3 regions of the Arthrobacter sp. BC5 genome follow, and region 3 is predicted to be linked to each of the others. Evidence: riboswitches for the same ligand, from Rfam matches in the RefSeq annotation. Region 3 holds a riboswitch; each other region holds the start of a gene.
The links. Region 3 has a riboswitch for cyclic di-GMP ahead of AC1MFI_RS01450 (LamG domain-containing protein). Riboswitches for the same ligand answer to the same signal wherever they lie in the genome.
Positions count from the first base shown of each region.

Region 1: another riboswitch for cyclic di-GMP. It lies ahead of AC1MFI_RS06740 (glycoside hydrolase family 26 protein); the one in region 3 lies ahead of AC1MFI_RS01450 (LamG domain-containing protein).
Region 2: another riboswitch for cyclic di-GMP. It lies ahead of AC1MFI_RS07340 (response regulator transcription factor); the one in region 3 lies ahead of AC1MFI_RS01450 (LamG domain-containing protein).

Region 1 is NZ_CM155273.1:1,468,060-1,478,245, reverse strand. Features, by position in the region: gene AC1MFI_RS06795 (hypothetical protein) at 1-255, shown strand, start outside; gene AC1MFI_RS06800 (MarR family winged helix-turn-helix transcriptional regulator) at 1-1, shown strand, start outside; gene AC1MFI_RS06790 (hypothetical protein) at 448-810, shown strand; gene AC1MFI_RS06785 (uracil-DNA glycosylase family protein) at 968-1,600, opposite strand; gene AC1MFI_RS06780 (hypothetical protein) at 1,710-1,847, opposite strand; gene mgrA (L-glyceraldehyde 3-phosphate reductase) at 1,878-2,924, opposite strand; gene AC1MFI_RS06770 (Gfo/Idh/MocA family protein) at 3,058-4,179, opposite strand; gene AC1MFI_RS06765 (sugar phosphate isomerase/epimerase family protein) at 4,176-4,910, opposite strand; gene AC1MFI_RS06760 (LacI family DNA-binding transcriptional regulator) at 5,025-6,047, shown strand; gene AC1MFI_RS06755 (aminoacyl-tRNA deacylase) at 6,163-6,636, shown strand; gene AC1MFI_RS06750 (GNAT family N-acetyltransferase) at 6,659-7,117, opposite strand; gene AC1MFI_RS06745 (peroxiredoxin-like family protein) at 7,141-7,812, opposite strand; cyclic di-GMP riboswitch class I at 8,085-8,159, shown strand; gene AC1MFI_RS06740 (glycoside hydrolase family 26 protein) at 8,268-9,410, shown strand; gene AC1MFI_RS06735 (DNA-formamidopyrimidine glycosylase family protein) at 9,451-10,186, opposite strand, start outside.
Region 2 is NZ_CM155273.1:1,577,355-1,587,540, forward strand. Features, by position in the region: gene AC1MFI_RS07315 (MMPL family transporter) at 1-1,528, shown strand, start outside; gene AC1MFI_RS07320 (response regulator transcription factor) at 1,673-2,449, shown strand; gene AC1MFI_RS07325 (sensor histidine kinase) at 2,446-3,975, shown strand; gene AC1MFI_RS07330 (DUF6221 family protein) at 4,087-4,347, shown strand; gene AC1MFI_RS07335 (hypothetical protein) at 4,458-4,913, shown strand; gene AC1MFI_RS07340 (response regulator transcription factor) at 4,919-5,734, opposite strand; cyclic di-GMP riboswitch class I at 5,872-5,946, opposite strand; gene AC1MFI_RS07345 (LysR family transcriptional regulator ArgP) at 6,047-6,949, opposite strand; gene AC1MFI_RS07350 (LysE/ArgO family amino acid transporter) at 7,018-7,620, shown strand; gene AC1MFI_RS07355 (hypothetical protein) at 7,705-7,929, opposite strand; gene AC1MFI_RS07360 (EAL domain-containing protein) at 8,167-8,883, shown strand; gene AC1MFI_RS07365 (DUF2252 domain-containing protein) at 8,962-10,186, shown strand, end outside.
Region 3 is NZ_CM155273.1:345,679-355,864, reverse strand. Features, by position in the region: gene opgC (OpgC domain-containing protein) at 1-2,183, opposite strand, end outside; gene AC1MFI_RS01455 (glycosyltransferase) at 2,180-4,252, opposite strand; cyclic di-GMP riboswitch class I at 4,536-4,610, shown strand; gene AC1MFI_RS01450 (LamG domain-containing protein) at 4,628-5,836, shown strand; gene AC1MFI_RS01445 (NADPH-dependent F420 reductase) at 5,885-6,571, opposite strand; gene AC1MFI_RS01440 (response regulator) at 6,606-7,385, opposite strand; gene AC1MFI_RS01435 (ATP-binding protein) at 7,382-8,974, opposite strand; gene AC1MFI_RS01430 (hypothetical protein) at 9,165-9,329, shown strand; gene AC1MFI_RS01425 (DUF368 domain-containing protein) at 9,542-10,186, shown strand, end outside.

The DNA.
Region 1 (10,186 bases), 1.1 Mb from region 3:
ACCCCCGAAGGACAGATGGACGAACGCAGGAAGAGAGTTGCTGTGAGCAAGAAGGAACCGTTGTCGGCGCGCTTCATGACCGCCACCGGAAGGTTGCGCATGTTCTTCGGGCCGGCGCAGCATGGCACCACCTCCGGCCCGATCGTCTACCGCGACGACGAGGCGCAGCGGCTGCGCCAGGAGGAACTGCAGCAGTGGACGGTGGTGCGGAACCCGGACGGGTCGACCTACCTCACCAGCAAGCGGGAGCACTAGCGGACGCTTGCTCGTTGCCGGGTGACCGGGTGCGGGCACGCCGGGTCCGGTGAACCGAGCGGTAACTTGCGGAATTCTTGCGTCAGAATCGACAGGGAAGACCGCTCACTGGTGGCAGACTGGGGTTGTCTATGCTCCTTGCCCGCGGGGATTTTCAGGGCGCCATCTTGACTCAGAAGAGGTCTCGGATTCATGAGTACACCGCGCCCGTCTACGACGACGCCCAGCGACACCCCCGTCCTCCCGCGGACCACGCTCCTCGTGATGCCCGGCGGCCGTGACGCCCAGGGCGCCGGCGCCGTGGCCGACCGACTCGCCGCCGAGACGGACGAGCTGCTCGACACCCTCGAGGGGACCGTCGCGCGCCTGGCCCTGGCCCACCGCTCCTGCACCCCGGACCCGGAGGCCCAGGGGATGGATCAGGAAGCCTTCGTGTGGGTCCAGCAGTCCCTCGAGGACATCTCGGCAACCCTTCGCGGTCTGGCGCTCGGGCGTGCACCGGAAGGTCCGGTAGCGGACGAAGCACCGCTCCGCGCCGCGACCGGACGGGCCTGACCGGCGCCTGAGCGGCATCCGGGATTCCCACCCCGCTCCCAGAGCATCCGGTCGGGCTCGGCTCTTCCGACGTCGTATAGCCCCACGCGCCGTCGTTGCGGCGCCCGAGGGTGGACCAGCATGCCCGTGCGGGCATGGCTGATCCTTCGCACTCCGGCTAGATGGACTGGCGGGCGCGGATACCCGCCCTGCCCATCGCATCCGTGTAGGCGGACTGGATGTCCTTCAGCCACAGCTCCTGGTTGGCCGGCGTGCCCTTGAAGGCCCGCTCCCCGGGGGATCGGACTTCGTAGATCTTGAATCCGCGCTTGGCGATGGCACGGTTCTCGAGCTTCATGAGCCGACGAGCGGCCTTGTGGGCGTCAGCACCGTGCGCCACGAGTGCCGACGCCCTCGGGACCTGCTGCAGGAACGTGAGCAGCGGCTTCACGCCGTCGGAGATCTGGTCCATGGTCAGGGCCCGCTCCTTGCCTTCCGGCAGGTACCACGGGTAGGCGTTCCACGGCATGAACGCATCGGGACGCAGGCCCACTGCCTCGTAGATGCCCGCCATCCGAATCGAGCTCACGTCGTCGTTCTCGAACGAGACGAATCCGGAGGGCAGCGATGCTCCCGGGTTCGAGAAGAGGCTCACGATCTTGCAGCCGTCGACGTCATGGATCGGATCGATGTACGGCACCGCCGATCCGGGCTTGGACTCGGCCAGCGTGTCGCACAGCCGGTTCACGTCCTCGATCTGGGGGTCGTAACGCTGTTCCCACTGCTGGGCCCTGTACGTGGGGTCTGCCATGCGCTGTACCAATTCCGCCTCCTCGCGAACGGCGCCTGAAGTGGCGCGAAACGTGTCCGCAGGCTTCCAGCCTACGCCAGTGCTCCCTCGGCATCCCTGCCACGCGCCATCACCAGTCGTGGACGGTGCCGTCGGAGAGGCGGTTGTAGGGCAGGTAGGCCTGCTGGTAGGGCAGCTCCGGCCGGTCCCGGCCGGAGGCATGCGTCGCCCTGGTCCGTGCCGCACGTATCCGCACCGTGCGCGGCATGTTCCTCGACGGGAGCCTCATCGCTGCCCGTCAGGCCTCGAGGGCTGCGGCCCAGAGGTTGATGTCGGATTCCACGGCGAACTCGTCGATGGCGTGGAGCTCCGCGGACGTGAAGGACAGGTTCCGCACGGCCGCCAGACTGTCCTCGAGCTGACCCACACTGGAGGCACCGATCAGCGCCGACGTCACCGGCGTGCCCTTCACCTGATCCCGCAACACCCACGCGATCGCCATCTGCGCCAGGCTCTGCCCGCGGTCCTCCGCGATCGCGTGCAGGCCCCGGATCCGGCCCAGGTTCTCCTCACTCAACTGACCCGCATCCAGGGACTTGTCCGCCGCCGCCCGTGAATCCGCCGGGATGCCGTGGAGGTACTTGCGGGTCAGCAGACCCTGCGCGAGCGGGGAGAACGCGATGGACCCCGCTCCCGCGGTCTCGAGAGCCTCGTACAGGTTGGGGGCACCGTTCTCCGTCCACCGGTTCAGCATCGAATACGACGGCTGGTGGATCAGCAGCGGCGTGCCCAGGTCCGCCAGGATCGCCGCGGCTTCCACCGTCCGCTCCGGAGAGTACGAGGAGATCCCCGCATACAACGCCCGCCCCGACCGGACGGCCGTATCCAGGGCCCCCATCGTCTCCTCCAGCGGGGTCCCCGGGTCCGGGCGGTGGCTGTAGAAGATGTCCACATAGTCCAGACCCATCCGCTCCAGGGACTGATCAAGGCTCGCCAACAGGTACTTCCGCGACCCGAAGTTCCCGTACGGGCCCGGCCACATGTCGTAGCCGGCCTTCGTCGAGATCACCAGCTCGTCCCGGAACGGCCGGAAATCGTCCTTCAGATGCCGCCCGAAATTCGTCTCCGCACTGCCGTAGGGCGGCCCGTAGTTGTTCGCCAGGTCGAAGTGCGTCACCCCGAGGTCGAAGGCCCGGCGGAGGATGTCCCGCTGGATGTCGAAGGACCTGTCGTCCCCGAAGTTGTGCCACAACCCGAGGGACACGGCAGGCAGCTGCAGCCCGCTCCTCCCCACACGGCGGTACGGCATCGAGTCGTAGCGGTCATCAGCAGGGTGAAAGGTCATCGGAGCATCCGTTCGTGGTGTGGCGGTTGCCGGGCTCGCCCGAGGGTTCGGACGACGGCCGAGGCGGGCGTCGTCGGATCAGGAGGAACCGGACGGTGGGCGCCGCGAATCGTACCCGCGGCGCCCGTCGGGATCAGGCGAGGGTCGACACGTGCGGGTCCCAGTCCTCGGGCAGTGGCTCGGCAGCGGTCGCCGTGCTGGAGAGCGAGACGAATTCTCCCGTCTCGATGCTTTCCGAGATCGAGACCATGGCGTCGAGCACGTGGTACGCCATCTCGCCCTGGGCTCGGTGCGGACGGCCCTCGCGCAGGGCTCGTGCCATCTCGAGCACCCCACTGCCGCGCGTCGACGTCGCGCCGACAGCCGGAATCACCTCGGCCTCGTCGGAGCCGCGTCGCGTGAGCATCAGGTCGCCGGTGAAGTTGTTCGGATCCGGGAAGGCAAGCGTTCCCTCGGTCCCCGTCACCTCGACGAACCCGGCACGCTTGAGCGGTGAGTCGAAGCTGAAGATACTCTGCGAGGACTCGCCGTTCGCGAACTGGGCGATCGCGCTGACGTGCGACGGGACGGTGACGTCGAAGACCTCCCCTGCCTTCGGACCCGATCCGATGGTCCGGGTCTCCCGGGACTTCGAGCCGAAGCCCGCGACCTTCGTGATGGCACCGAACGTCTGGACGAGCGTCGTCAGGTAGTAGGGGCCGATGTCGAACAGCGGACCGGCGCCCTCCTGGAACAGGAACGCGGGATTCGGGTGCCAGGACTCCGGACCCGGTGACTGCATGAGGGTCAGCGCCGTCAGTGGCACCCCGATGTCGCCGCGTGCCACGAGGCGCAGTGCAGTCTGCAGGCCCGCACCGAGGAATGTGTCCGGCGCGCAGCCGAGGCGGAGACCGGCGGCATCGGCCGTCTTCAGGAGACCGATACCGCTCTCACGGTCCAGGGAGAAGGGCTTCTCGCTCCAGACATGCTTGCCTGCGCCGACCGCAGCCGTGGCCACCTCCACATGGGCGGTGGGGATCGTCAGGTTCACCACGATCTCGACGTCGGGATGATCCAGGGCGTCCTGGACGCCACCCGAAGCCGGGATGCCGAACTCGGCGGCCCGGGCTGCTGCGACCTCCTCGAACATGTCGGCGACGATGTGCACCTTCACGTCGGGGAAGCTGGTGAGGTTCGCCAGGTATTCCTTGCTGATGACTCCCGCGCCGATGACGGCGATTCCGACGGGACCGCTGCGCAGTTCGTCCGTGCTCATTTCTTTCCCTCGTTCAGGTAGGCCAGGCTGTCGGCGACGGCGGTGAAGATATCACCGTCGAAGTCGTCGAGTTCCACGACGGCGGCTTCGAGCCCGGGAACGGCGTCGAGCACGTCCCAGACGCGCATCCTGCCTGAGCCGACCGCCACCTGCTCCTTGTTGTCCTTCGTGAGCGGGCCGTCCTTGATGTGGACGAAGCGCACCCGGTCGCCGAGGCGCCGGAGCAGTTCCGCGGGGTCCTCACCACCGACGGCCGCCCAGTACGTGTCCACCTCGAGGACTACCTCGGGATCGAGGTAGCCGGCGAGGACCTCGAGCCCGGAGACTCCGTCGATGCGCTCTTCCAACTCGAATTCGTGGTTGTGGTAACCGACAGTGATGCCGTGCTCGGCGCCCTTCTTCGCTGCCGCATTGAGCGCTTCCGCGGTCGCCCTGATGTCCTCGTCCGAGGTCCAGTGGGAGCGCTCGACGTGGGGGTCGATCACCGTGCCGATGCCGAGCTTGCGCGCGGCCTCGAAGATCTCGTCCTGGTCGGCGCGGAGGAGGGGTGCGTGGCCGGAAGGGGCGGTGAGGTCGTTGGCCTCCAGCGCCTCGGCCAGCTCGTCCGCGGTGGCGACGAAGTTGTACGGCTCGACCGCGGTGTAGCCCAGCCCCGCGACACGCTTGATGGTGCCCGGCAGATCCTCCCCTATCGCTGTCCGCAGTGTGTAGAGCTGGAGTGAATACGTCACGGAGATTCTCCTCGCTGAGAAAGTGGGGGTTTACTGAACCGGTTCAGGCACTACGTCGAACGTAGGGGATATCCGGAGGTCGGTCAAGCAATTCCTGGGGCTACGCTGTAGACCATGGCCAAGGAAACCATTGCGGGTCTGGCGAAGAGGCTGGGCATTTCGAAGGCATCCGTCTCCTACGCCCTCAACGGCCAGCCGGGTGTCAGCGAGCTGACCCGCCGTCGCGTCCTGGAGCTCGCCGAGGAACTCGAGTGGTACCCGAGCTCCTCCGCGAGGGCCCTCTCGCGGGCACGGGCGGGAGTCGTGGGGATGGTCGTCTCCGCCGACCCGGTCCTGATCGGCACCGAACCGTACTACATGGGCCTGCTCACCGGCATCGAGACCGCCCTCGCGGAACGGGACATGGCCCTGATGCTGCGGATGGTGGGCAAGGATCCGGCGCAGGAGCGGACCACCTACGAGCGCTGGGCCGGCGAGCGGAAGGTGGACGGTGTCCTGGTTCTCGACCACCTGCACGACGACCCCCGCCCTGCCCTGCTGGACCGGCTGGGTCTGCCGTTCGTGGTGCACAGCGCTCAGGAAACGGATACTCCACCCCCGTTCTCCGGCACGACGACGGACCATGCTGTGGACGCCGCCACCATCGTCGACCACCTCCACGCAGGCGGGCACCGCCACATCGCACACGTCTCGGGACCCCGGACGTTCCTGCACGAGGAGGAACGGGTCAGGGGCGTCCGGCAGCGCGGCGCCGGGTACGGGATGACCGTGACGCAGCACGAGGCGAACTACGCCCTCGAGGCCGGTCACCGCGCCGTCCTGTCCCTCCTTCGGACCCCCACCGGCCACCCCGTCACCGCCGTGGTCTTCGGCAACGACCTCATGTCCATGGGCGGCCTGCTCGCACTCCGCGAGCTCGGACTGCGCTGTCCGGAGGACGTCGCTATCGTGAGCTGGGACGACTCGCTGCACTGCCAGCTCGCCACGCCGGCGGTGACCGCCCTGTCCCGGAACCCCGGCATGCAGGGGCGGGTCGCGGCCGAACTCCTGCTGTCCGTGCTCGATTCGGGGACCACCCACACCCGTTCGATGCCCGCGAGCGAGCTCGTGGCGAGGGCCAGCACCACAACGGGCTGAGCGGCCGGCCCGCTACTGGCTCCGATCGACGAAGGAGGTGGCGCAGCCTGACCGAAGGTCTCGTGCGGCCGGATGTCGCCCTGCCGATGGCGGGTCTCCCTTTAGCATGGGCATCATGGACCGTCCCGCCAGCCGCCCCCTTCCGTCCGAACTCGACGCCGAGGGCCGCGGTCTGGCCGTCGTCCTGATGCCGGCGGAGGGAGACGGTGCTTTCGCCGACGCAGCGCAGGCCCAGGGGCTCACAAGCGCTGACGGTGTCAAGACGTTGGTGGTGAAGGTCAGCGGCGGCACAACGTCGTTCGTCCTGATCCCGGGTACGCGCCGCCTCGACTGGTCCAAGCTGAGGGCGCTGCTCGCCGTGAACAAGGCATCACTCGTCACGCCGGACGCAGCCCTGGAGATCACCGGGTATGAACCCGGAACCATCACACCCCTTGGCAGCCGACAAGTTCTTCCGGTCTACGCCGACAAGCGCATACCAGGACGCCGCATCGGCATGGGATCCGGTTCACGGGACTTCCTTTTGTTCACCGAGGCGGATCCGCTACTGGCTGCACTGCGTGCGACGGTCGGCGACATCACGTCCTGAATCGCGATCGGGACGGTCCGGCTCAGGTCAGTGCGCGCGCAAAGCAGACCGAGTGCTCCTGGCCCGCGTACGCGCCGAAGTTGGCGATGCGGTGGTAGCCCTCCCGCTCATAGAACCGCATGGCATCAGGCTGCTCGACGCCTGTCTCGAGCCGCAGCTCCCGACATCCGGCAGTGCGGGCTTCTTCCTCGATGCGCCGGAGGATGGCGGTCGCGACCCCCTGTCCACGGAACTCGGGGACCACGTACATGCGCTTCACTTCCATGCCGCCGGGTCCGAGTGGACGCAGCCCCCCGCACCCCACAGCCATTCCCTCGGCGGTGCTCGCTACGAGGAAGAACGGCACGTTCTCCGCCGTCGGTGGATCTCCCGGCTCGTGGTCCTCGCTTCCGTACCGGACGTGGAGCTCTGCTTGCTGGGCATTGCGCAGGACCTCGGCATCAGCGGCGTCGAAAGGGACGCGTGCAAGGGTCAGCTGCATCGGGGTCTGCCTGTGGGCGGCCACTACAGCGTGACCAGGGCGTCGATGATCTCCCAGGTCTCCGTCCGCGTCGTGTAGTCCACCCGAACATCGATCAGGCGGATGGTGCCGGTGGCGTCGACCACGACCACCGTGGGGAAGGGGATGGCCGCAGTCCGGTCCATGTTGGACCCTGCGACATCGATTCCGAGGGCGGTCCGGGCACGCATCGATTCCGCGCTGGGCACGGTCACGATCCCCAGGCGTGCGGCGAGCGCGTTCCCCTCGTCCGAGTACAGCGCGAAGTCCAGGCCGGCGTCGCTCGCCGTACGCAGGGAGATCTCGGGCGCCTGCGGGCTGATCGCGATGAGCCGGGTCCCGAAGGCCTCGACGACCGGGCGCAGCTCGCGCTGGTAGGTCTGCAGGGCGATGCTGCAGTACGGGCACCAGGAGCCGCGGTAGAACACGATGATGGCCGCTGCTGCTCCGAGCGCGTCACTCAGCCGGGTCCGATGCCCCGTGGTGTCGAACAGGACCGTATCCGGAAGCCTGTCGCCGACGCCTGCGATCCCGCTCGGGAGCCCCGCCCTGCGGAGGTCCTCCTGCTCGCGCGCGAAGACCGCTGCGAGCACCGGGCCGACCTGCGCCGCGAACGTGGAGTTGTACTCGCCCACCTGCGTTGCGATGGTATTCGTGAATGCCGGTCTCTGCTTCATTCGTTCCCCTCAACGCCCCCGCCGCAGGAGCCTTGACCCGCAGCAGAACCCATTGTGGTCCAGGACCCGGTAAATTCCCAGCACCGGGCCCGAGAGCGGCGAAACCGACGGCGTGCGGCCGCTCCTACGCCCTGAGCCCTCCGTACCTGCGCAAGACCTGCATCAATCCTTCGTCGTCCTTCGGCCCATCCCAAGCTCCTGGCGATAGGCCGCACCGCACAATGGAAGAGGCCCCGCGACCCGGCGGGGACCAGGACGCTCGGGCAACCGCTCGGCGACAAGGGCAAACCCGGTGCGAGCCGGAGACGCAAAGCCACGGGACCCCTGCGGTCAGCCGGGCTACCGAACCAGCGAGGCCGATCATGCTTTTCCTTCCAGCGAAGTCCGCATCCGTGAGCGATGCACGCACAACCACGGCGCGCCTGCTCCTCCTCGTCACGGCGATCGTCGTCCTGATGGTCGGCCTGACTCCGCCGCCCGCCCAGGCAGCAGCCACCATCACACTCAGCAGTACGTCCGGAGCAGCCGGCACGACGGTCACGGTGACGGGCGCCGGCTTCCCCAAGCGGACCAAGGGAACGGTCGTCGCGGGGACCACCCAGGTGGCCATGACCACCACGGCGTCGGGTTCGTTCCAGGCCTCGATCGTGGTGGCGGTGTCCGGAACCGTCACGGCAACGGCCGGAAGCGCCGCTGCGAGCGCGTCCTTCGCCGTCGTCGAACCCGCACCGGTCTCCACAGGACCCAAGAGCATCCGGTTCGGCGTGGGGACCAACGGCGGCCCGGCGGCCGGCGGAGAGCTCGACGAGGTGGCCGGCATCGCCGGCGAGGCCCCCTCGATCGTGCTCTCCTACAAGGACTTCAACCAGCCCCCACCCATCGCCGAGCTCGATGCAGTTCGCGCCCGCGGCGCGGAGACCCTGCTGACCTGGGAGCCGTGGACGTGGGGAGGCGGCGCCTCCCAGCCCGCCTACTCCCTCGACCGCATCGCGGCGGGCGACTTCGACACGTACCTCCGCGAGTGGGGCGTGGCGCTCGGACAGTGGGGCCAGCCCGTGTACCTCCGTTTCGCCCACGAGATGAACGGGGACTGGTACCCGTGGGCGGAGGGCGTCAACGGCAACGGCACGGGTGACTACGTCGCGGCGTACCAGCACGTGCACGACGTCGTGGCATCGACGGGCGCGACGAACATCAGCTGGGTCTGGAACCCGAACGTGCCCTACTGGGGCTCGACGCCCCTGGACCAGCTGTTCCCCGGCACCGGCTACGTCGATCTCGTGGCTCTCGACGGCTACAACTGGGGTACCTCGCAGTCCTGGAGCACCTGGCAGGAACCGCAGGCACTGTTCGGGGAGGGCATCGCGCAGCTCCGCCGGATCGCTCCCGGCAAGCCCATCATGATCGCCGAGACGGCTTCCTCGGAACTGGGTGGATCGAAGCCCCAGTGGATCAGCAACCTCTTCAGCTACGTCTCCGCGCAGCAGGACGTGGTGGCCCTGGTCTGGTTCCACATCAACAAGGAAGCCGACTGGCGCATCAACAGCACCACCGCGTCGGCGGATGCCTTCGCGGCGGGCCTCGCCGCCCGCCGCTGACGACACGATGACGACACGCTGACCGGAACGCGCCGGGGCGTCACCCGGAGGAGGCCCTCCACGGTTGGCAGCGCGGGCACCACCAGGTGCGACGGCGGCCGGGATCGCCGGGCACCTCGCCCCTGACGAGCACCGTGGTCCCGCACCTCAGGCACGGCTTCCCGGCCCGGCCGGCCACCCAGTGCTTCCGACCCCTGCGGGTGTTCCCCGTGGTGACCTGGTGTGCATTCGGCTGCAGGGCGGAGAAACGGAGGCATCGGGCCCCGAGTACCACCAGCGCAGGGACGTCGACATCCGCCAACGCCGTGTCCGGATGGACGCCGCGCAGGAAGCAGAGCTCGTTGGCCCAGAGGTTCCCGAAACCCGCGATGTTGCGCTGGTCGAGCAGGGCGGCAGCGACGCGCTCCCCGGGGTTCCGGCGGAGCCTGCGGATCGCCTCGTCGGCGGACCAGTCCTCCCGCAGCGGGTCCGGCCCGAGGTGCCCGACGACATCGGTCTCGCTCCGGGTCGTCAGCAGGTCGACGACAGGGAGGTCGAGTCCGTACGCCGTCGGCCCGTCCTGCACCTCGAGGATCACGCGCGCCTCCGGCAGCAGCCTGTGCGGCAACGTCCTTCCCGCGGCCGTGACGGTCCAGGACCCCTGCATCAGCAGATGCGTGTGAAGCGTCAGTCCGCCGTGGAAACGGGTCAGCAGGTGCTTGCCGTACGTCGCATGGCCCGCCACCCGCATGCCGTCCAGGACATCGGTGGCATGAGCCGGAACACGGAGGTCCCCC
Region 2 (10,186 bases), 1.2 Mb from region 3:
CGCGCTGGCCACGTCGATCCTGCTGGTCTTCGGCTTCGCGAAGCTGGACTGGATCCAGCTCAGCGGCCAGAGCCAGGGCATCCTGTCCATCCTCGTGATCGGAGCGGCAACGGACTACGCGCTGCTGCTCGTCGCCCGGTTCCGCGAAGCGCTGGGGGAGAACGAGACGAGGTGGGAGGCCATGCGCGTGGCGTTCCGCGGGTCGGTGGAGCCGATCCTGGCCTCCGGTGCAACAGTGATCCTCGGCCTGCTCTGCCTGCTGTTCTCGGACCTCAACTCGAACAAGAGCCTCGGCCCGATTGCCGCCATCGGCATCGTGTTCTCACTCGCAGCAGCGCTGACCCTCCTCCCGGCGCTCCTGCTGCTCTTCGGCCGCGCCGCCTTCTGGCCGTTGCGGCCGCGCTTCAGTCCGGAGGCCGCGGCCGGCATCACGCCCCACCACGGAAAGCACGCGGCGCCGACCGGAGCCGGCGCCGAGACGGGGCTGGAGCGGCTCAAGGGGGTCTGGAAGCGAGTCGCCCTCCTGGTGGCCCTGCGTCCGCGCGTCGTGTGGATCGCATCGCTCCTCATCCTCGTCGCCGGTGCACTCGGTCTCACCCAGCTGCAGGCCAGCGGCGTCCCGCAGTCCGCCCTGATCCTGACGCCGTCGAACGCCGTGGACGGCCAGGAGGCCCTCGGGCGCCACTTCGACGCCGGATCGGGCAGCCCGGTCTACGTCGTCGCACCCGAGGCCGACCAGGAGACGGCCCTGAGCGTCGTCACGGCCCAGGAGGGCATCTCCGAGGCGACCGTGACCACCGATCCGACCGGCGCGACCGTCGTCGAGGACGGCCGGGTGCTGATCAGCGGGACGCTCGAATTCCAGGCGGACTCCGAGCAGGCGGAGGACGTGGTGCGGGACCTGCGCGTCGCACTCGACGACGCCGGCTCCGACGCGCTGGTGGGCGGCGTCACGGCGGTGGCGATCGACACGAACGACACGGCCCTCGCCGACCTCGTCAGGATCATCCCGATCGTGCTGCTCGTCATCCTCCTGGTGCTGATCATCCTGCTGCGCTCCGTGCTCGCGCCGGTGCTCCTCGTGGCCAGTGTGGCGCTCTCGAACGCGACGGCGCTGGGGGTCTCCGCACTGGTGTTCAACGGGGTCTTCGGGTTCGAGGGCGCGGACGCCTCGGTGCCGCTGTTCGCCTTCGTGTTCCTCGTGGCTCTCGGCGTGGACTACAACATCTTCCTCATGACCCGCGTGCGTGAGGAAGCACTGCGGATCGGCACGAGGCCCGGCATCCTCCGCGGGCTCGGGGTCACCGGTGGGGTCATCACCTCGGCCGGCATCGTGCTGGCGGCGACCTTCGCGGCACTGGGAGTCATCCCCATCCTGTTCCTCGCGCAGATCGCGTTCATCGTCGCGTTCGGTGTACTGCTCGACACCGTGCTGGTCCGCTCGCTGCTGATCCCGGCCCTCGCGTACGACATCGGGCCGAAGATCTGGTGGCCCTCGAAGCTCGGCAGGGTGCCGTCCCCGCGGTGACTCGCCGCCGGCTGGGAGTTCCCCGCACAGGGGCCGCACAGCTTCTGGAAAGGCGGGGTCTACGTCCGTGCTGGATACTGGAGCGCAAGCGCCGGGCCCCCGATCGGTCCGGCACCGCCGGCACCACCGGTATCGATGCACGACATGACGGAAGACACCCGGGTAGACACGATGACCGATGCCTCGCACCATTCCATGACGGACAACCTGCCCCGCCTCGCGCACCCGGACGGCAGCCCCATCCGCGCGCTCGTCGTCGACGACGAGACGAGCCTCGCGGAACTCGTGAGCATGGGCCTGCGGATGGCCGGCTGGAGCGTCACGACGGCGAACGACGGCCTCACTGCGGTGGCTGCGGCACGGGACTTCCGCCCCGACGTCCTGGTCCTCGACGTGATGATGCCCGGTGTCGACGGCATCGAGGCGCTGAAGAAGATCCGCACCTTCGCCCCCGACGTCCCCGCGCTGTTCCTCACGGCCAAGGACGCCGTGCAGGACCGCATCTCCGGCCTGTCCGCGGGCGGTGATGACTACGTCACCAAGCCCTTCAGCATGGAGGAACTCATGCTGCGCCTCCACCGCCTCGTCCAGCGCTCCGGCGTCGCGGCATCGGACTCCGCCGAACTGGTGGTCGGCGACCTCGTCCTGAACGTCGATACCCGGGAGGTGACCCGCAATGGAGAGGACATCGTGCTGACCGCCACGCAGTGGGAGCTACTGCGCTACCTCATGGAGAACCCGCGCCGCGTGGTCAGCAAGTCCCAGATCCTCGACAACGTCTGGAACTACGATTTCGGCGGCCAGGCCAACATCGTCGAGCTCTACATCTCCTACCTGCGCAAGAAGATCGACGCCGGACGCACACCCATGATCCACACCGTCCGCGGTGCCGGCTACGTCCTCAAGCCGGCGGCTCCGTGACCGCTTCCCCTGATGCCGGTGCCCTGCCGGGCCGCCGGCCGCTGCATCTGCGCACGAAGCTGGTCCTGGCGACGCTCGCACTGCTCACGGCGATCTGCGTGGCCATCGGCGTCTTCAGCCACCTGGCCATGAGCGACTACCTCACGCGGCAACTCGACACGGCCCTCGAGCCTGCTGCAGGGCGGGCGGGATTTCCCGGCGGGCGTCCACCGGGCGGCGGACAGCGACCATCCGGGGACGTCGACCCCGAGAATGCGGCCGGGCAGCGGCCGGGCACGCTCAACGCGGTGTTCGACGACGGAGCGGTGCTGAACTCGGCGCTCGTGCAGGACGACGGCAGCACCGAACCGCTCACCGACGCCGACCTCGACCTCCTGGAGGAGATCGATCCTGCCGCCGGCCCCGAGGAACTGACCCTGAGCACCGGCCGCTACCGGGTGGACGCAGCCGAACTGCCGGCGTACCTCGACGGCGCCGTCCTGGTCACCGGCCTGTCCACCACCGAGCGTGACAGCACCCTTGTCCGCCTCGACCTGACCGTCGCCGGGCTGTCCCTCGCGGGCCTGGCGCTCACCGGCCTCGCCGGAACGGTGATCATCCGCCGGTCGCTGCGTCCGCTCGAGGAACTCTCCGCCGTCGCGACGTCCGTCTCGCAGCTTCCGCTGTCCTCCGGCGAGGTGGCCATCCCCGTGCGGGTACCCCCTGCCGCCGCCCAGCCCGGCACGGAGGTCGGCACCGTGGGACTGGCCCTGAACGAGATGATCGACCACGTCACCAGCGCCCTGCGGGAACGGCACGCGAGCGAGACGAAGGTCCGGCAGTTCGTGGCCGACGCCAGCCACGAGCTCCGCACGCCCCTGACATCCATCCGCGGGTACACCGAGCTGATCCTCATGAGCGAGAACGTCAGCCCGTCCGGGCGGTCCGCGCTCGAGCGCGTGGACAGCGAGTCCAAGCGCATGTCCTCCCTCGTCGAGGACCTCCTGCTGCTCGCCCGGCTCGACGAGGGCCAGCGTGGCGAGGTGTCCGACGTCGACCTGACGGAACTGGTCATCGAGACCACCAGCGACGCCCAGGTGTCTGCGCCCGGGTACTCCTGGAGCCTCGACCTACCCGACGAGCCCGTCGAGGTACGCGCGGTGGAGGCCGAGATCCGCCAGGTGCTCATCAACCTCCTCTCCAACGCGCACAGGCACACCCCGCCGGGTACCGCGGTCTCCACGGCACTCGCAGTGGGGGAGGAAAGGGTGAGCATCACCGTCACGGACACGGGCACGGGCATCGACCCGGCCTTCCTCGACACCATCTTCACGCGCTTCAGCAGGGGCGACGCCGCACGGTCCGCCGGCACAGGCACTGCCACCAGCACGGGTCTGGGACTTGCGATCGTCCAGGCCCTCGTCGAAGCCAACGGCGGAACCATCAGCGTGGCCAGCGAGCCCGGGCACACCCGGTTCCGGGTGGAACTGCCGCTCCCACAGCAGGCTGCACAGGCCGTCCGCATCCAGGACCGGGAACTCCCTTAGCACGCACCCGGAGGACCGGACTGCCCGCTCGTACGGCCGGGCGCCCACGCCTGCCGGAGCCTCGGGTGGCGCAGGCTCGGGGTGGCGCAGACTGTCGCTACGCTCGAGGGTATGAATGAACTCGCCGCTTTTCTGGACGCCCGCATCTCCGAGGACGAGAAAGCCGCCCGCGTGGGTCATCTCCCCGAGGAAGTGTGGGGGGCCCGCGGCTGGTACGACCCGGAGCGGGTCCTCGAGGAGTGCCGGTCCAAGCGGCGGATCATCGACTACGCGAGTGCCGGACTCGATGAGGCCGAGGGTCTGGCCGTCCTGCGGCTGGTGGCACTTCCGTGGGCGGGTCACAGCGAGTTCAGGGCCGCGTGGAAGGCCTAGGACCACAGGGCGCCGGTTCCGTGTAAGCCCTCCCGCCGTCCTTCCACAAGCTTTGCGCAAGAAGCGGTCGATCCTGTGGCGTGACCTTCCGCCGTCGTTACCCTTGGGATGTGCCCATCCATTCGACTCCGGTAGATCCTGCCCAGCACCCGGGCGGCAGGGCGGCACACCCTGACAGCGAGGCTGGTGCGAGCGCGCCCGGGAAAGCGGCACCGCTCCTCGATGCCGCGGTGCTCCGGGACATGGAGGGTGACTTCGCGGACCCGTCGGTGGTCGGGAGGTTCGCGCGCGACGTCGCCTCGACGCTCGAGCAGAAGATCGACCGGCTCGACCAGCGGATGCGCGCGGGAGACGCGAGCGGGGCAGAGGACGCCGTCCTCAGCGTGACGGCGTCGGCGGCCATGGCGGGGGCAGTCCGCCTGGGCCACGCAGCACTCGCGACGCAGCGGCTCATCGCCACCGACGGCCTCGACGGCGCCCGGCGATCGATGCCACTGCTCCGCGCGTGCGCTGCCGATACGATCCATGCGCTGCAGGAGACATACCCCGAACGCCCCTCGACGTAGGCCGCCTAGCGTGGCGCGGTGCGTCGGGGCATGATGCGGAAGCCGACCCCGCGCACCGTGGTGATCAGGTCGGGGTCTCCCTCGCTGCGGGCGAGTTTCTGGCGGAGGTTGGCGATGTGCACCTCGATGGCACGCTCGTCCGTCCGGCTGACGAAGTTGTACCCGCGGTAGTCGCCGCCACGCGAGACGCGCACCAGTTCCTCCTTGGTCCGTACGGCGCCGTTGCTCTTCATGAGCTCGTGCAGCAGGTTGAACTCCGTCTTCGTGAGCGGCAGTTCCGCGCCGGAACAGGTGGCCGTGCGGGCCTCGCTGTCCACCACGAGGTTCCCGTTGCGCAGGAGGGTGTCGGATCCTTCCCGGGGGTCGTCGCCGGCGCCGCGGCTCTGTGCGGCCACGGCCGGCGTTGCTGACTGGGCGTGCGGATGGGCTGGGAGAAGGCGGGGGCGGCGGAGCATCGCGTCGATGCGGGCCCTCAGCTCGCGCGGTCGGAACGGCTTCACCACGTAGTCGTCCGCGCCGGCCTGCAGGGCGGTGAGGATGTCCGTCTCGTCGGCGCGCCCGCTCAGGACGATCACGTAGCAGTCGGTGGTGGAGCGAAGCCGCCTCAGCACCTCGTACCCGTCGATGTCGGGCAGCCCGATGTCCAGGGTGACCACCGCGGGATGCTGCTGCCGGACGACATCGACGCCCTCCCGGCCCGTGGCGGCGACAGTGACCTGGAAGCCCCCCTGCTCGAGGACGGCGCAGACGAGGTTGCGGATGTCGAGATCGTCCTCGATGACGACGGCGGCCCGGCGCTCACCGGCCGGGAGGCTACTCATGGCCTGACGACCCGTGGTGGCGCCGCAGCGCGCTCCAGGCGGCGCCTGGCGACGAGTGCCCCAGTACTGGCGGGATGCCCTGGGCGGAGACTGTATGGAATTGACCTGTCCTGGGCATACTCCGTGGACCTGTTCCCTTCGGCGGCCCGGCTGACCGCGTGGGTCCCGTGGCTTTGCGTCCCCGGCTTGCACCGGGTTTGCCATTGTCGGCGAGCGGCTGCTCGCCCGACGATACTAGCAATCTTGCCTGACACTTCAAGGACAGGACGTTTGGCGGTGGCGAGGGACTCTGCTGCGGCCCGGTCCACACCGTCACCTCGTCCCGGCGGCAGGCGGTCGCAGGAGGGCCGATGCGCGGCGCACCGCGTCGTCGACGGCCGCGAGCGCCGCCGAACCGTGGCGCCATTGCTGCCAGTACAACGGCACATCGACGTAGCCGTCCGGCTCCAGCGCGGTGAGGCCCCGTCCAGCGGGCTCGTTCCCGAGCTCCAGCTCGGACATGAGCCCCCATCCCATGCCGAGTCGGATCGCGTCGGCGAACTCCTGCGCCGCCGGGACGTAGTGGCGGGGCGGGTCGAGGGCGCGGAGCGTCCTCGAACGGAGGTACTGGTCCTGGAGATCGTCCTTGCGGTCGAAGACGATCACGGGGGCCGCGCCGAGATGCTCGGGTGTCGCGCCTCCACGGAACCACGTCCGGTGGAACTCGCGGGTGCAGACCGGGACGTAGCGCATGATGCCGAGGGAATGGGAGGAACACCCCGGCACGGGCTCGGCCACGGAGGTGATCGCAGCCGCAGCGGCCCCGCTGCGGAGCAGTTCGAGGGAGTACTCCTGGTCCTCCCGCAGCACTTCGATCTGCAGGGTCGCGGCGACCGGGGCCAGTGCGGGCAGCACCCAGGTGTGCAACGAATCCCCGTTGACCACGATGGTGATGCGCGGGCGCTGCCCCTCGCCGCCCGCGTCGAGCTCCGCCGCGAGATCCGCCGAGAGAAGCTCGAGCTGTCGCGCGAAGCGGACGATCGCCTGACCGGCCTCCGTGGGGCGAAGCGGCCTGGTCCTGGTGATGACAGGGCGGCCGACGGCGATCTCGAGCGAGCGGATGCGCTGACTGACGGCCGACGGGGTGACCGAGAGGGCGGCGGCTGCGGCCTCGAAGCTGCCCTCGCCCACGATGGCGGCGAGCGCCTTCGCCTGGGCCGGTTCGACGTGCTTCATAAGCAGTTCTTATCATACTGAAGAAGCTTTAGCTGGCCTGAATCATTGCCGGACCCTAGGTTGATGAGGTGATCACCACCGCTGCCACAGGCCTCGCTGCAGGCCTGACCCTGATCGTCGCCATCGGTTCGCAGAACGCCTTCGTCCTGCGGCAGGGGCTTCTCCGGTCCCATGTCCTCCTGGTCGTGGTGGTGTGCGCCGTCTCCGACCTCGTGCTGATCGCGCTCGGCGTCGGCGGACTGGGCGTGGCCATCGAGCAGGCGCCCGTGCTCCTCGAGGTGGTCCGGTGGGCGGGTGCGGCGTTCCTCGGCGGATATGCCGTTCTCGCGGCGCGGCGTGCGCTCCGGGGTGGGCGCCTTGAAGCCGCCGGCGGGCGCGCCACGTCGTGGAAGGCGGCCCTCGGGACATGCCTGGCCCTGACGTGGCTCAACCCCCACGTGTACCTCGACACGGTGCTGCTGCTGGGCTCCCTCGCGAGCACGCACGGGGCCGAGGGGAAATGGTGGTTCGCCGCCGGGGCCGGCCTCGGCAGCATCGTCTGGTTCACGGCTCTCGGCGCCGGGGCCCGTTTCCTGGCCCCGCTCTTCACCCGGCCGTGGGCCTGGCGGGTCCTGGACGCGCTGATCGCCGTCGTCATGCTCCTCCTCGCGGTGATGCTCGTCGCCCGGTAGCCGGAGGCCGGCCTCACAGCCACGGTCACCCCGGGCAGGCAACGGTGCCCGCCCGGTGCGTCGGCGTGCTCCCGGCAGCGGCTGCTACTGCTCGCCGTCGGCGCGCTCCTGGATCCAGTGCCTCGCCGCGTCGGACAGGAAGACGCCGTCGGGCCCGCGCTCGCCCATCCACCAGGAATCCGTCGCGATGAGGCCACCTGCGCGGCTGATGTCGGCGACGACCTCCGGCGTCAGTGCGTCCCCGTTGTCGGCGACGAGCCAGTCCCGCGTTTCCGGCATCACATCGTTCCACCACTGGTCAAGATCCATGCCCGAAGTATGGCATCCAGCAGTGGCGACCGGTTCCGACAGGTTCGCAGTGTGCTGAGGTCCTGAAGCTCGGTTGTCCTGGATGCCCGTGTCGACACGCCTCTGCCCGGACTTCTTCGGCACGCCTGATGCATGCCGGACCCGATATCGTTGGGCGCGGACGGAACCAGTGAGGGGGCACTTTGCATGGCATGCAGTGGCTGCGCGACATCGTCGGGACTCGACTTCGATTTCAGCATGGCTTTCCAGCCCATCTATGACGCGGTCGCCGGCCGCGTGTGGGGCTACGAGGCGCTGGTCCGGGGCCTGTCGGGTGAGAGTGCCTTCGAGATCCTGTCGAAGGTCGGTCCGGAGCAGAAGTACCGCTTCGACCAGGACTGTCGGATCAAGGCGATCGAGCTGGCGTCCCGCCTCTTTCCTGCGGGCGAGGATCTGAAGCTGTCGATCAATTTCATGCCGAACGCGGTCTACGAACCGGCTGCATGCCTTCGGGCGACGCTGCGTGCAGCCGAGCGGTGCAGCTTCCCGACGACGTCCATCATGTTCGAGTTCACGGAGGACGAGGAGGTGGCGGACACCGCCCACCTCCGGAACATCATCGCCGAGTATCGCAAGCACGGCTTCACCACCGCCATCGACGACTTCGGCGCCGGCCATGCAGGGCTGGGGCTCCTGGTCGAGTTCCAGCCGGATCTGCTCAAGATCGACATGAAGCTCATCCGAGGAGTCGACGGCAGTCCGGCCCGCCAGGCCGTCGTCACCGGCGTCGTGGGTATCGCCGACGAGCTGGGTATCACGGTGCTCGCGGAAGGCGTCGAGACCGAGTCCGAGTTCCTGTTCCTCGAGGCAGTCGGTGTCCGTCTGTTCCAGGGGTACTGGTTCGCGAAGCCGGCCTTCGAGGAGCTCCCGGACGTGAACCGATGGTGTGCGCCTGGCGTCACCGCTGTCGCTTAGCGTTCGGGAAGACGCAGGACCCGAGCCGGCCACGGCCCGGTCCGGGTGGCGGGAATGGCACAGGCGTACCGTGGGCGGATGGCAGCCACCGAATCCCGTCAGCAGCACATCGTGAGCACCCTCGTCGAGGCCCATCAGGACCTGATGGGCGTCGACCCCCTCGCCTTCCGCGCGCGGTTCCGGAAGATGGCCGCGGATCCCTACGCCTTCTATCGCGGGAGTGCGTCCCTGTTCTACACCGACATGGCGGACCTCGAGGACAGCTGGGCGGATGAGCGCACGGGCCGGGTGTGGATCCACGGGGACCTGCATGCCGAGAACTTCGGCACCTACATGAGCAACGAGGGCCGGCTGACCTTCGACGTCAACGATTTCGACGAGGCGTACGTCGGTCACTTCTCCTGGGACCTGCGCCGCTTCGTGGCGTCGCTGACGCTGCTGTGCTGGCAGAAGGCCCTGCCGTCAGAGGCTGTACGGAACCTCGCGCGCACCTACCTCGAGGCGTACCTCGGCCGGGTCGCCGACTACGTGGAGGACGAACAGTCTGCTTTCGCCTTCGGACTCGAGAACACGGAGGGCCCCATCCACCACGTGCTGCAGCAGGCCCGCGCCGCGCGGCGCACGCGACTGCTCGACTCGCTCACGCTCATCGAGGACTACGAGCGCCAGTTCCGCGACGACGGCTCGATCAGGGTGCTCGACGAGGACGAGCATGCCGAGGTGGCGGCGGCCTTCGAGCGCTACCTCGAAACCATCCCCGACAGCGAACGCTCGCGCCGCCGCGTCTTCTACCGGGTGAAGGGCATCGTGGGCAAGAAGGGCTTCGGGATCGGCAGCGCCGGCCTGCCGACCTACAACGTGCTGATCGAAGGATTCGACGAAGCGCAGGAGAACGACATCATCCTGACGATGAAGCAGTCGAACATCGCCGCTCCGAGCAGGATCGTGGCCGACGAGCGCGTCCGCGGTTACTTCGCGGACGACGGGCACCGGGCCGTCATCAGCCAGCGCTCCCTGCAGTCCCACACCGATCCCTTCCTGGGCTACACCACCATCCGTGGCGTCTCGTTCGTGGTGTCCGAACTCTCCCCCTACAAGCGGGACCTCTCCTGGGACGACCTCACGGAGCCGGAGCAGATGGAACCCGTCCTCGAGGCACTGGGCCAGGCCACCGCGAAGATTCACTGCTCCACGGACGAGGACACCGACCAGGACCTGGTGCCGTTCCGCACCGAGACCGCCATCCTCGGCGCCGTCGAGCGCTCGCGTACCGAGTTCATCGAGGACATCGTCGAGTTCGGCG
Region 3 (10,186 bases):
CCGGTCGCCGCGCCCACGAAGATCTTCCCGCGGTGGGTGCTGAGCGCGTCGATGACGGCGCGACGGTGGTACCCGAGGACGACGCCGTGCACGAAGATCACCTGCCAGGTGAGCAGCGGGAACACGTCCTGGAACTGCGAGGGGAGGACGCGCAGGTGGAAGATGCTGTCCACGATGTAGAGCGTCCAGCTGATGGCGAGCAGCAGCCACCACAGTTTCTTGCGGAGCATCAGGACGAGCAGCGGGACCGTCAGTGTCAGCACCACGTAGAGGCCCATGATGTTGAAGGCCCACGGCCCCATGGTCAGGAGCACGAGGTCGCGGACCGCGTACCCGGCCGGCGGGTAGTCGAACAGGCGCGTGATGTTCGGGTAGAGGTCGTACACGCGGCCCGCGGCCTCGATGCCCGCCCCGCCCGTGCCGCGGTCCGTGAAGGTGGTCAGCTCGGTCGCGTCGATGAAGGGCACGAGGGACAGCAGGTAGACCGTGAGGACCACGGCCAGGGACGTGAGGTAGAGCTTGCCGGCCCTCCGGGTGGTCCCCTTCGCGGCCTCCACGGCTCCGCGGCGCTCGACCGCGATGGGGTGCACCATCCCGAGCACGACGCCGGACAGCAGGACGAACAGTTCCGCGCCGGTGATGGTCCCGATGAGGTTGCGGGAGATGAAGGACCAGGGGCCGGCGATCTCGATGTGGGTGACGACCACCGAGGTGATGATCCAGCCGCGCAGCAGGTCGATCCGGGCGTCCCGCGACGCCTGCTCGTCCGGGTAGCGCCACTGCGGCACCACGCGCCTGGCCACCCCGGCCAGGAGTACCAGGCCGAAGAGCCCGACGACGCAGAGGACGAGCCAGCCCATCACTGCACTGACCGGTGCGCCGGCCTGCCACACCTGCCTGGTGGATTCGTTCGCGTCCTCCTGCGGAACCACCTCGGTGATCGGCCCGAGCCGGACACCGGGCGCCGCGTCGAGGGTACTGCGGAGGGCCGCAGCCGTCGCATCGTCCCCACCGAGGCCCCAGTCGACCGTATGGCCCTGGGCCTCGGGCTCCGTGCGTGATGCCTCGAGCCAGGCGACCATGCCGATCTCGGGATACTCCTCGGCGAGGGCGGGGTCGAACACCTGATTCAGCCATGCCCGCTTGATCTCCGCCTCGGGAGCGCTGTCGGGGTCTTCGGGATCGTGGAGGGCGGCCGTCTGGACGAGGAACCGTTTGCCCTTCCCCGCGGCATACTCCTTCGCGAAGTCGATGCGGGGAGCGCCAGGAGCCGCACCGTAGGTGCCTGCGAGCTGGTCGGCGAACTTTCCCGGTTCGGGCAGCACGGACGTGGTGATCGCGCCGGAGTACTGGCGCGTACCATCGGCGTTCCTGGTCGCGCCCTGCTCGTAGCTGCCGAAGTGGTACAGGGACAGGCCCACCCAGTCCACGGCGTCGTCGCCGGGGTAGTAGGGCCGGTAGGGATCGTCGCCACCGTCGATCAGGCCGTTGCCGTTGGTGTCGAGGGCGGTGGCGGTGCCGGAGCCGAGGCCCTCCACGGCACCGTAGGCCTCGGTGAACGGGTAGCCGGCAGCGTACGACGGCGCCCAGACCATCGCGGCGGACGGCACCCGGGCGTGGACCTCGTCGGCCACGGTGCGAAAGGCTTCGACGTAGGTGTCGGGTTGCTGGCCCCAGCCGAACCAGGTGCCGTTCATCTCCGGGGCGAAGCGGAGGAAGAAACCGGTGCGGAATTCGTCGCTGATGCGCCCGAGGATGTCGGCGAGGTGCTCGGCGTCCCCCTCCGTCAGTTCGGCGAGGGGCTTCGATGGTTCGAGGGACACGACGGCGACGGCGCCGAGCGGCGCCTCCTGCCGGGCCAGATCGACCAGGTCGCGCTCCGCGTCGGCATCGAGCGGATAGGCGACGGGCCGGCTGAAGAACGACGGCGTGATCCCGGTGCGGTCGGCATAGGCGCGGGCGTTGTCGACGGACCAGTCGAGCTCGGGACCGAAGTATCGGCCCTCCGCGAGCCCGGTCGGATCCTCGACGGGCGCCTGGTCGCTTCCCTCCGTGGTGGAGGGCAGGCCGCCGGCCGTCGCCTGTGCGGGCGCGGCTCCGGCCAGGAGTGCGAGGAGCAGGGCGGCCGTCAGGGCCCAACCCTCCGTCCACCGTCGCCTGCCCCGTAGAAGGACGGGAGTCATCCCTTCGCTTCCTGGCGGGCTTTCGCCTTCGCGATGTCCGCCTGGTAGTGCTCGTAGCCCCGGTAGCGGACGGCTTCGACGATGACGCTGAAGATGACGAGGTCGAAGATGACCCAGACGATGTTGACGGACGTCCCGAGGATGTCCGCCTGCCCCGTGAGCATGCGGATGATGCCGACGATCACGGCGGCGACCAGCAGGCCCATGGCCCACAGCTGGGGCTTCACCAGGTCCCACCGGAGCGTGTTGTCCTGCTGGAGGGTCTTGGGGGTGACGGCGAAGTCGAGGCTCCGGCCGAGGTACACGTTGCCGAACGCCGAGGTGATCGAGCGGATCCAGACGGGGAACAGGGCGAGCGAGTACTGCTGCCCGCGCCACGTCTTCACGCCCTTGCCGACCACGGCGAACAGCAGCTGGTTGACCAGCAGGAACGGGATCAGCCGCACGAAGAACTCGGTGCTGATCGAGTTGACCGGCAGGATCCCGAACAGCAGGTAGATGATCGGCGCAGCGATGTAGACGACAGCGGCGAAACCGGACAGGTAGCTCCACATGGTGGCCCCGTACATGAGCTTCTGGGCGAACGTCAGGCCCTTCTGCGCGAACGGGTTCTCGCGGAACATCACCTGGATGGTCCCCTGGGCCCAGCGCAGGCGCTGGGTCAGCATCGAGTTGAGATCCTCGGGCGCCAGCCCGTCGGCCAGCTTCTCGTGGTGGTACGCCGATTCCCAGCCGAGCGAGTGCAGGCGCATGCACGTGGCCATGTCCTCGGTGACGGAGATGGTGGCCATCGGCATCACCGCCTGCGCCTCGCCGCTGCGGTCGGCGTTGACGGATTCGATCAGGACGCGGACGGCGTCGATCGCGGCGAGCGGGGACCACGAGCGCTGCGCCAGCTGGTCGAGCGCGGCGTCGTCGACGACGGCGAGGCCGGGAGTGCTTGCGGAGGCGCCCTGCAGCCCGGTCCCCAGGCCCTCGATGCCGAGGTCCTCGAGCGAGGCCAGGTCCTCGTGGAAGGCCGCGATGTCCGCCGCCACGAGGCCTCGGGTGACTGCCGCGACCCGCTGCTGGAACTCGTAGGTGACCTCGGAGATCCCGTCACCCTTCCGTAGGCGGCGACGGACCCTGCGCAGGTCCTTCGCCACGAGGTCCAGGGCCTCGCTCACGCGCTCGTTGTCCGCGCCCAGGTTCTTCTTGGCCCTCGCGATGACCTTGTCCGAGGTCTTGAGCGCCTTGTACAGGGCGAGTTCGATCTCCGTCACGTAGCGCGTGACGCCGAGCTGCATGAGCGCCTCCCGGCGGATGATGGCGTTCGAGCCGCAGAAGAAGGCCGCGTTCCACCCGTCCTTGCCCTGCTGGATGGGGCCGTAGAACAGTGGCGCCTGGCTGCCCAGCGGGTCCGAGTCCGGCACGTTGATGAACACCTGCGGCGTCTGCACCAGTGCCATCTTCTCGTTGGTGAAGTAGCCCAGGGTCTTGTCGAGGAGGAGCGGATCGGGGATCTGGTCGGCGTCGAGGATGACGAGGAACTCGCCGTCCGTGGACATCAGCGCATTGTTGAGGTTGCCGGCCTTGGCGTGCCGCGGCATGTCCTTCCAGTCAGCGGACCGCGTGATCCATCCGATGCCCTCGGCTTCCGCCGCTTCACGGACTTCGGCACGGTTCCCGTCGTCGAGGATCCAGGTGTTGTGCGGGTAGCGGATCTTCTTCGCTGCGCGTGCCGTGGTGAGCACGAGGTCCAGCGGCTCGTTGTAGGTGGTGATGAAGACGTCCACGGTCAGGCCGGGCGGGGCCTCGGGGGCCTGCCGCTTCCTCAACCTCCACACCGTGAAGCCGAAGAGCAGGGAGTCGATCAGGGAGTAGGTCTCCGCCAGCACCAGCGGGATGGCGATCCACCAGGCCTCCCAGTTGATCGAGTAGAGCCAGCGCCACACGATGTAGTTCAGTCCCAGGACCGCGGTCACGAGGACGATCGACCGGATCAGGAGCGTCCTGCCCCCGAAGGAGTCATCCCGTTTGCCTCCACGTCCGTCATCGACGGACGGATCACCTGGTGACGTGATCTCCATGCTTCAGCACGCTCCACTTCCTGCTTCCGTGCACGCGGGCACTGCTGCGGTGACTTGTGTGTGCCGGGCTGGCGCACTGAGACGCTCACCGGGTCCGCGGGGACCATGAAGCATGAAACCAAGTTACCCGAGTGGAGGCACGGCGCCCTACGTGAGGCGGGAGTGCGCCAATATTGAGCAATACCTGCGCTTACGGAAGGTCCTGCCGGACGGGGCCCGCGGGAGGATTGAGGTGTCGAGGGACCCGTCACCAGGGCCGGCGGCACCGCTGCATGCAGCCGCTCAGCGATAAGGGCAAAACCGGTGCGAGCCGGTGACGCAAAGCCACGGGACCCACGGGGTCAGCCGGGCCATCGAACAGCAAAGGTCTCAGCCATGCCTCCTTCGACCCTCCTGTCCCGCGCCCACCGAGGAATGCCCGGCGGCCGGAGATCCATCCTGGGCGCCGCCCTCGCCGTTCTGCTGATGGCTTCGGTTCCCGGGCCCGTCGCGGCCGGCGACACACCCCCGGCCGCGGATCCCGGACCGGTGGGCGACTTCTCCTGGAAGGGCTTCAACTGGGAGAAGCGCTGGTCGGCCGGGGCCCCGACCTACAACGGGCGGTTCGCTGCGGCCAACGTGAGCACCCCGGACGCCAATGGCCATGTGACCATGACCCTGTCCAATCCGACAGGGGAGTCGGCCATCGGTGCGGAGTTCAACACCACGCGGCACGGTTTCGGCTACGGCACGTACAGCACCACGATCGAGAAGGACCTCACCACGCTGCAGAAGGAAGTGGTGTGGGGCTGCCTGTTCACCTACGACCCCGCCGTGGCACCCGGTTTCAACGAGATCGACCTGTGCGAGGCCAGTTCGTGGGGTGGTGGCAGCAGCTACAACCAGGTCTGGCCGATCACCCAGGGCCACGGCTACTGGTTCGACGCCGGCAAGCCGCCGGGACTCGGCAACGACACCGCGGTCTTCGGCGTCACCAGCAATCCCGTCCTCACGCACCGCTTGATCTGGGAGCCGGACAAGCTCACCTTCGAGACCTTCGCGGGGGAGGGCTCCTCCGGGACGCTGCTCAAGCGCACCGTCAAGCAGGGCGAGAACGTGCCCGAGCCGGCCCGCGAGACCGTCCACTTCAACCTCTGGGTCACCGGCGGCGGGGGCGGCGACCCGGCGCATGTGAAGCCCGAGAAGGTCGTCATCCGGGACTTCTCCTTCGTCCCGGCCGGGCCCGTGGTGACGCCCCCGGTCGTCGCGCCGACGCCGACCCCGACGCCGACCCCGACCCCGAGCCCGACCCCGAGCCCGACCCCGAGCCCGACGCCCTCGCCGGCTCCGAGCCCTACCGCGACTCCAACTCCGCCGGCTCCCGCGATCGCCTTGACCGCGACGAGCACGAAGGTCCGCAGCGCCACCTCGACCACGCTCAGCTGGACGGGCGCCACGGGTTCGACCGTGACGCTCGTGACCAACGGAGTGCGGACCAGCATCGCCAATTCGGGCCGCTACACGACGACTGCTAAAGGCACCTCCGCGAGGTACCAGGTGTGTGACGCGACGCGCTGCTCGCCGGTCGTGATCGCCACCCGGTAGCCCGGCTGGTCGACCCGCCCCGGGCTGCGCCTCCCGAGGAGGTCCGGCTCAGCCCATCTCGGCGTAGCGCCTGGCCTGGCGAAGTGCCTCGCGCATGCCGTCCGCGTCATGCACGGTGCCGTAGCCGGGGGTGTCGCGCTGGAAGCGCCAGCCCTCCGCGAGGGGCCCGGCGTCCACGGCGTCGAAGCCGAACTCGTCGAGGAGTTCCATCACGGCCTGCTTCGCGTCGGAGTCGTCACCCGCGATCGGCAGGGCCCGCCGGTCGGGAGTGCCGGCAGGCGTACCGTCGGTGGTGAGCTGCTCGAAGTGGATGTTGTTGAACACCTTCACCACCGAGGAACCCGGGAGGTGTCGCTGCAGCAGCTCGCTCGTCGTCGTGCTCTCGTCGTCGAGCTCGGCGATCCGGCCGTCCCGCTGGGGATAGTAGTTGCAGGTGTCGATCACGAGCTTCCCGGCGAGCGGCTCCACGGGAACGGAACCGATGTCCTTCAGCGGGATGGTGACGACGACGACGTCGCCCTCCGCAGCCGCCTCCTCGACGCTCCCGGCGCGGGCGCGCTCACCGAGCTCTCCGACGAGGTCCCGGAGCGTCTCGGGCCCGCGGGAATTGCTCATGACGACCCGGTAGCCGCGAGCGACGGCGAGGCGCGCGAGCTGCGAGCCGATGTTGCCGCTGCCGATGAAACCGATGGTGCTGCGCCCGGCGCCTGTCTGGTCCGTCGTGTTCTCAGTCATTCCCACCACAACATCCCCGGGCCGTGGTTATTCCTCAGGTGCTCCGCGCGTCGTCCGTCCAGACGTAGAACTTCTCGGGACGTCCCGCCGAACCGTACTGGGGGACGATCCGCGCCTGTCCCCGTGACACGAGGAACTCGAGGTAGCGCCTCGCACTCACCCGGGCCATGCCGAGCCGTTCGGCGACATCGGACGCCGACGTCCCGCGCCCATGGCCGCGGAGGTCCAGCATGACGGCGTCGAGCGTGGGTGCGGAGAGTCCTTTCGGCGTCGTGACCGTCGTGGCCACGGCAAGGCCCGACGGCGCGTTGCCGCGACCCGGGCCGGTCCCCGCCGCGGTGCGGAGGAGCCGGTCGATCCTGCTCTGGTCCAGCGACGCGGTGCCGTCCGTGGCGTGGGCGTCGAGATCGCGCCGGTATGCCACGTAGGAGTCCAGCCGCTCGTTCAGCACGGCGGCGTTGAAGGGCTTCACGAGATAGCCCAGGACCCCGCCCGCTACGGCTGCCCGCACCGTCTCGAGCTCGCGGGCAGCGGTGATGGCGATGACGTCGAGGGGTTCACCCGGCCGGTTCCGCAGGGCCCGCAGCACCTCGATCCCCGTCATGTCCGGGAGGTGGATGTCCAGCAGCACGAGCCGGGGCCGCAGCTCGTCCACGAGTTCGAGCGCTCGGGCGCCGGTGTGGGCGGCGCCGACGACCTCGAAGCCGCCATGGGCGAGCAGGAACCCGGTGTGGATGCCGGCGACCTGGTGGTCGTCGTCGACCACCAGGGTGGGGATCGGCGCGGGAGCGGAGGAAGGCGTGGCGTCGGTCATGGCACCTGCAGGGTGGAACGGGGGACGTCGAGGAGCGACGGCGCGAGCCAGACGGTGAACTCGGCGCCGCCGAGGTCGGAATCGTCGACGACGACGTGCCCGGAGCGGCGCCGCGCTATCCGGTCCACCAGGGCGAGGCCGAAACCCCGCGTCCCGGTGGAGCCGCCGTCCTTCGTCGAGTAGCCGGAGGAGAAGATGCCGTCGATGTCCTCGGGTGCGACGCCGGGGCCGCTGTCGGACACCGTGACGCGCACGGCGTCGTCGGCGGTATCCAGCTGGACGAGGACCTGGCCGTCGGCGCGCCCGCTCCCGGCCACGGCTTCCATCGCATTGTCGATGAGGATGCCGAGGATGGTGACGACGTCGGTCGTGCCGTCCGGATCGAGCGTCGACGTGTCGTCGATCCTGAGCGAGATGCCCTTCTCGGAGGCGATGGTGCTCTTGGTCATGAGCAGGCTCGCGGCGTCGGGGTCCTTGATGCCCGGCGCTATCGATCCCGAGACCAGCGAGCCGCCGTGCCCCGACCGCGAGATGAAGTCGACGGCCTGCTCCGTGCGGCCCAGCTCGAGCAGCCCCGAGATGGTGTGCATGCGGTTCGCGAACTCGTGCGCCTGCGCCCGCAGCGCCTGTGTGACGTCGCGCTCGCCGTCGAGGTCCGTGAGCAGCTGGTAGAGCTCGGTGCGGTCGCGGAGGATCATGACGCGCCCCACGCGCGCGCCGTCCACCAGGGCGTCGGACGTGCGGGCGAGGAGCACGCGTTCACCGGACAGGACCGTCTCATCGGTGTCGGCGGGGTCGGTCAGAAGGCGCGCGAGGGCCGGCTCCATGACGTCGGTTGCCGGCCGGCCCGTCGCGCCGTCGTCGAGGCCCAGGAGCCGCTTCGCCTCGTCGTTGAGGAGTGCTATCCGGTGGTGCTCGTCCACGGCGACCATGCCCTCGCTGATGCCGTGGATCATGGCGTCCCGGGTCTCGAGGAGGGAGGCGATCTGCTCGGGCTCGAGCCGGTAGATGCGGCGCCACACGAGCCGGGAGATCCAGATGGCCCCGGCGGAACCGACGAGCGCGGCGACGATCAGCCAGGCCAGCAGGCGGGGGAGGTCCTCGTAGAGATCGGCGTCGAGCTCGGACTCCAGCGTGCCGACGGATGCGGTACCGATGATCCCGCCGTCGTCCCCGTAGATGGGTACCTTCACGCGCCAGGACTCGCCGAGCGTGCCTGTCTGGGTGCCCACGAAGATGTCCCCGGAGAGGGGGATCGACGGATCGGTGGAGACGAGCTCCCCGATGAGGTCCGGGTTCGGGTGGGAGTAGCGGATGCCGTCCTCGTCCGTGACGACGACGTACGTCACGCCCGTGGACTGGCGGATGAGGTCGGCGATGGGCTGGATCGCCGCGCTCGGATCCGCCTGGTCGAAGGCCTCGACGACGGAGGGCAGCTGCGCCACCGACTGGGCGACGCCGACCATGCGGTCCTCGTACTGCTCGCGGATCTGCAGCCGCTGCATGGCGACGGCCGTGGAACCCGCCACGGCGACGATGACGAGCACGATGGCCAACTGCAGGAAGAACAGCTGCGATCGAAGCGACATCGTCCTGATCATCCTCATAGTGTGACACGCGTGGGTCCGTCACATCGGGCTCGTGCCGGTCCCGCTGCCCGGTTCGAGCACCATCAGGAATCGCTCGGGTGACACTGCGTACCGCCTCGTATCTGCTGCTCGGCTGCCTCGCGAACCCGCCCGGCCTGCGATGACCGACCGAGTCGGCCATACTGGGCTGATGAGATCCCTGTTGATTGCCCTGGCCCTTGTCGCGCTCGTCCTCCTGATCGTCGGGGTCGCCGTCGAGACACTCAAGTTCCTGCTCTATATCGGGCTGATCGTGCTGGTTGCGTCGGCCGTCCTGCTTCTGCTTCAGCGCGCTCGGTCCCGAGCGCAGCGGTAGGAGATGGCGCCGTCGTATCCCCGGACGTAGGTCCCCTCGGGGTATGGTCGGCGTGACCCGATAGCAGCCTCCGCTGGACGCCGGCCGGGACGCAGGGGACGGGCAACCGAGTCCGTCTCCCGGGTCACGGTCGGCCATCGATCCTGTCACGGAACAGCAACCGTCGCCCCGATCGGGCGCTTCGGTCGAACACGGTCGTTAGTGTGGAAACGGTGAGATTCTCCTCCCGCACCGCCACGCAGCCCGCCCCGCCCGCCACGGGAACGAGTCTCGGCAACACGTTCTACGGCGCCCTGATCGGCCTGGTGGAGCTTGTCCCGGGGGTTTCCGGCGGTACCGTCGCACTCGTCCTGGGTGTGTTCGACCGCGTGGTCGCGTCGGCAAGCCACCTCATCGGCGGTCTGGTGCAGCTCGCCGTGCAGCGTGACCGCCACGGCGCAGGACGTCGTCTGGCCCGTGTCGAGTGGGCCCTGGTCCTGCCGCTGGCCGTCGGCATGTTCCTCGCCCTGTTGATCCTCTCCAAGCCCCTGCACACCTTCGTCGACACGCAGCCGATGATCTCCAGTTCCCTGTTCCTCGGGATGGTGTCGGCGAGCCTGCTGGTGCCCGTCACCATGGCCCGGGAAGCGGGTCCCTCGACCGCGATCTCCAGACTCGGCGGACTCGTCGTCGTGCTGGCCGTTGCAGCTGCGGTGTTCCTCCTCCTGGCTCTGCCGTCCCTGGAGGTGGAGAACCCGTCCGGGTGGGTGGTGGCACTCAGCGGGTCGGTCGCGGTCTGCGCCCTGGCCCTCCCCGGACTCTCGGGCTCCTTCATCCTGTTGACCTTCGGCATGTACGAGCCGACGCTCGAGGCGGTC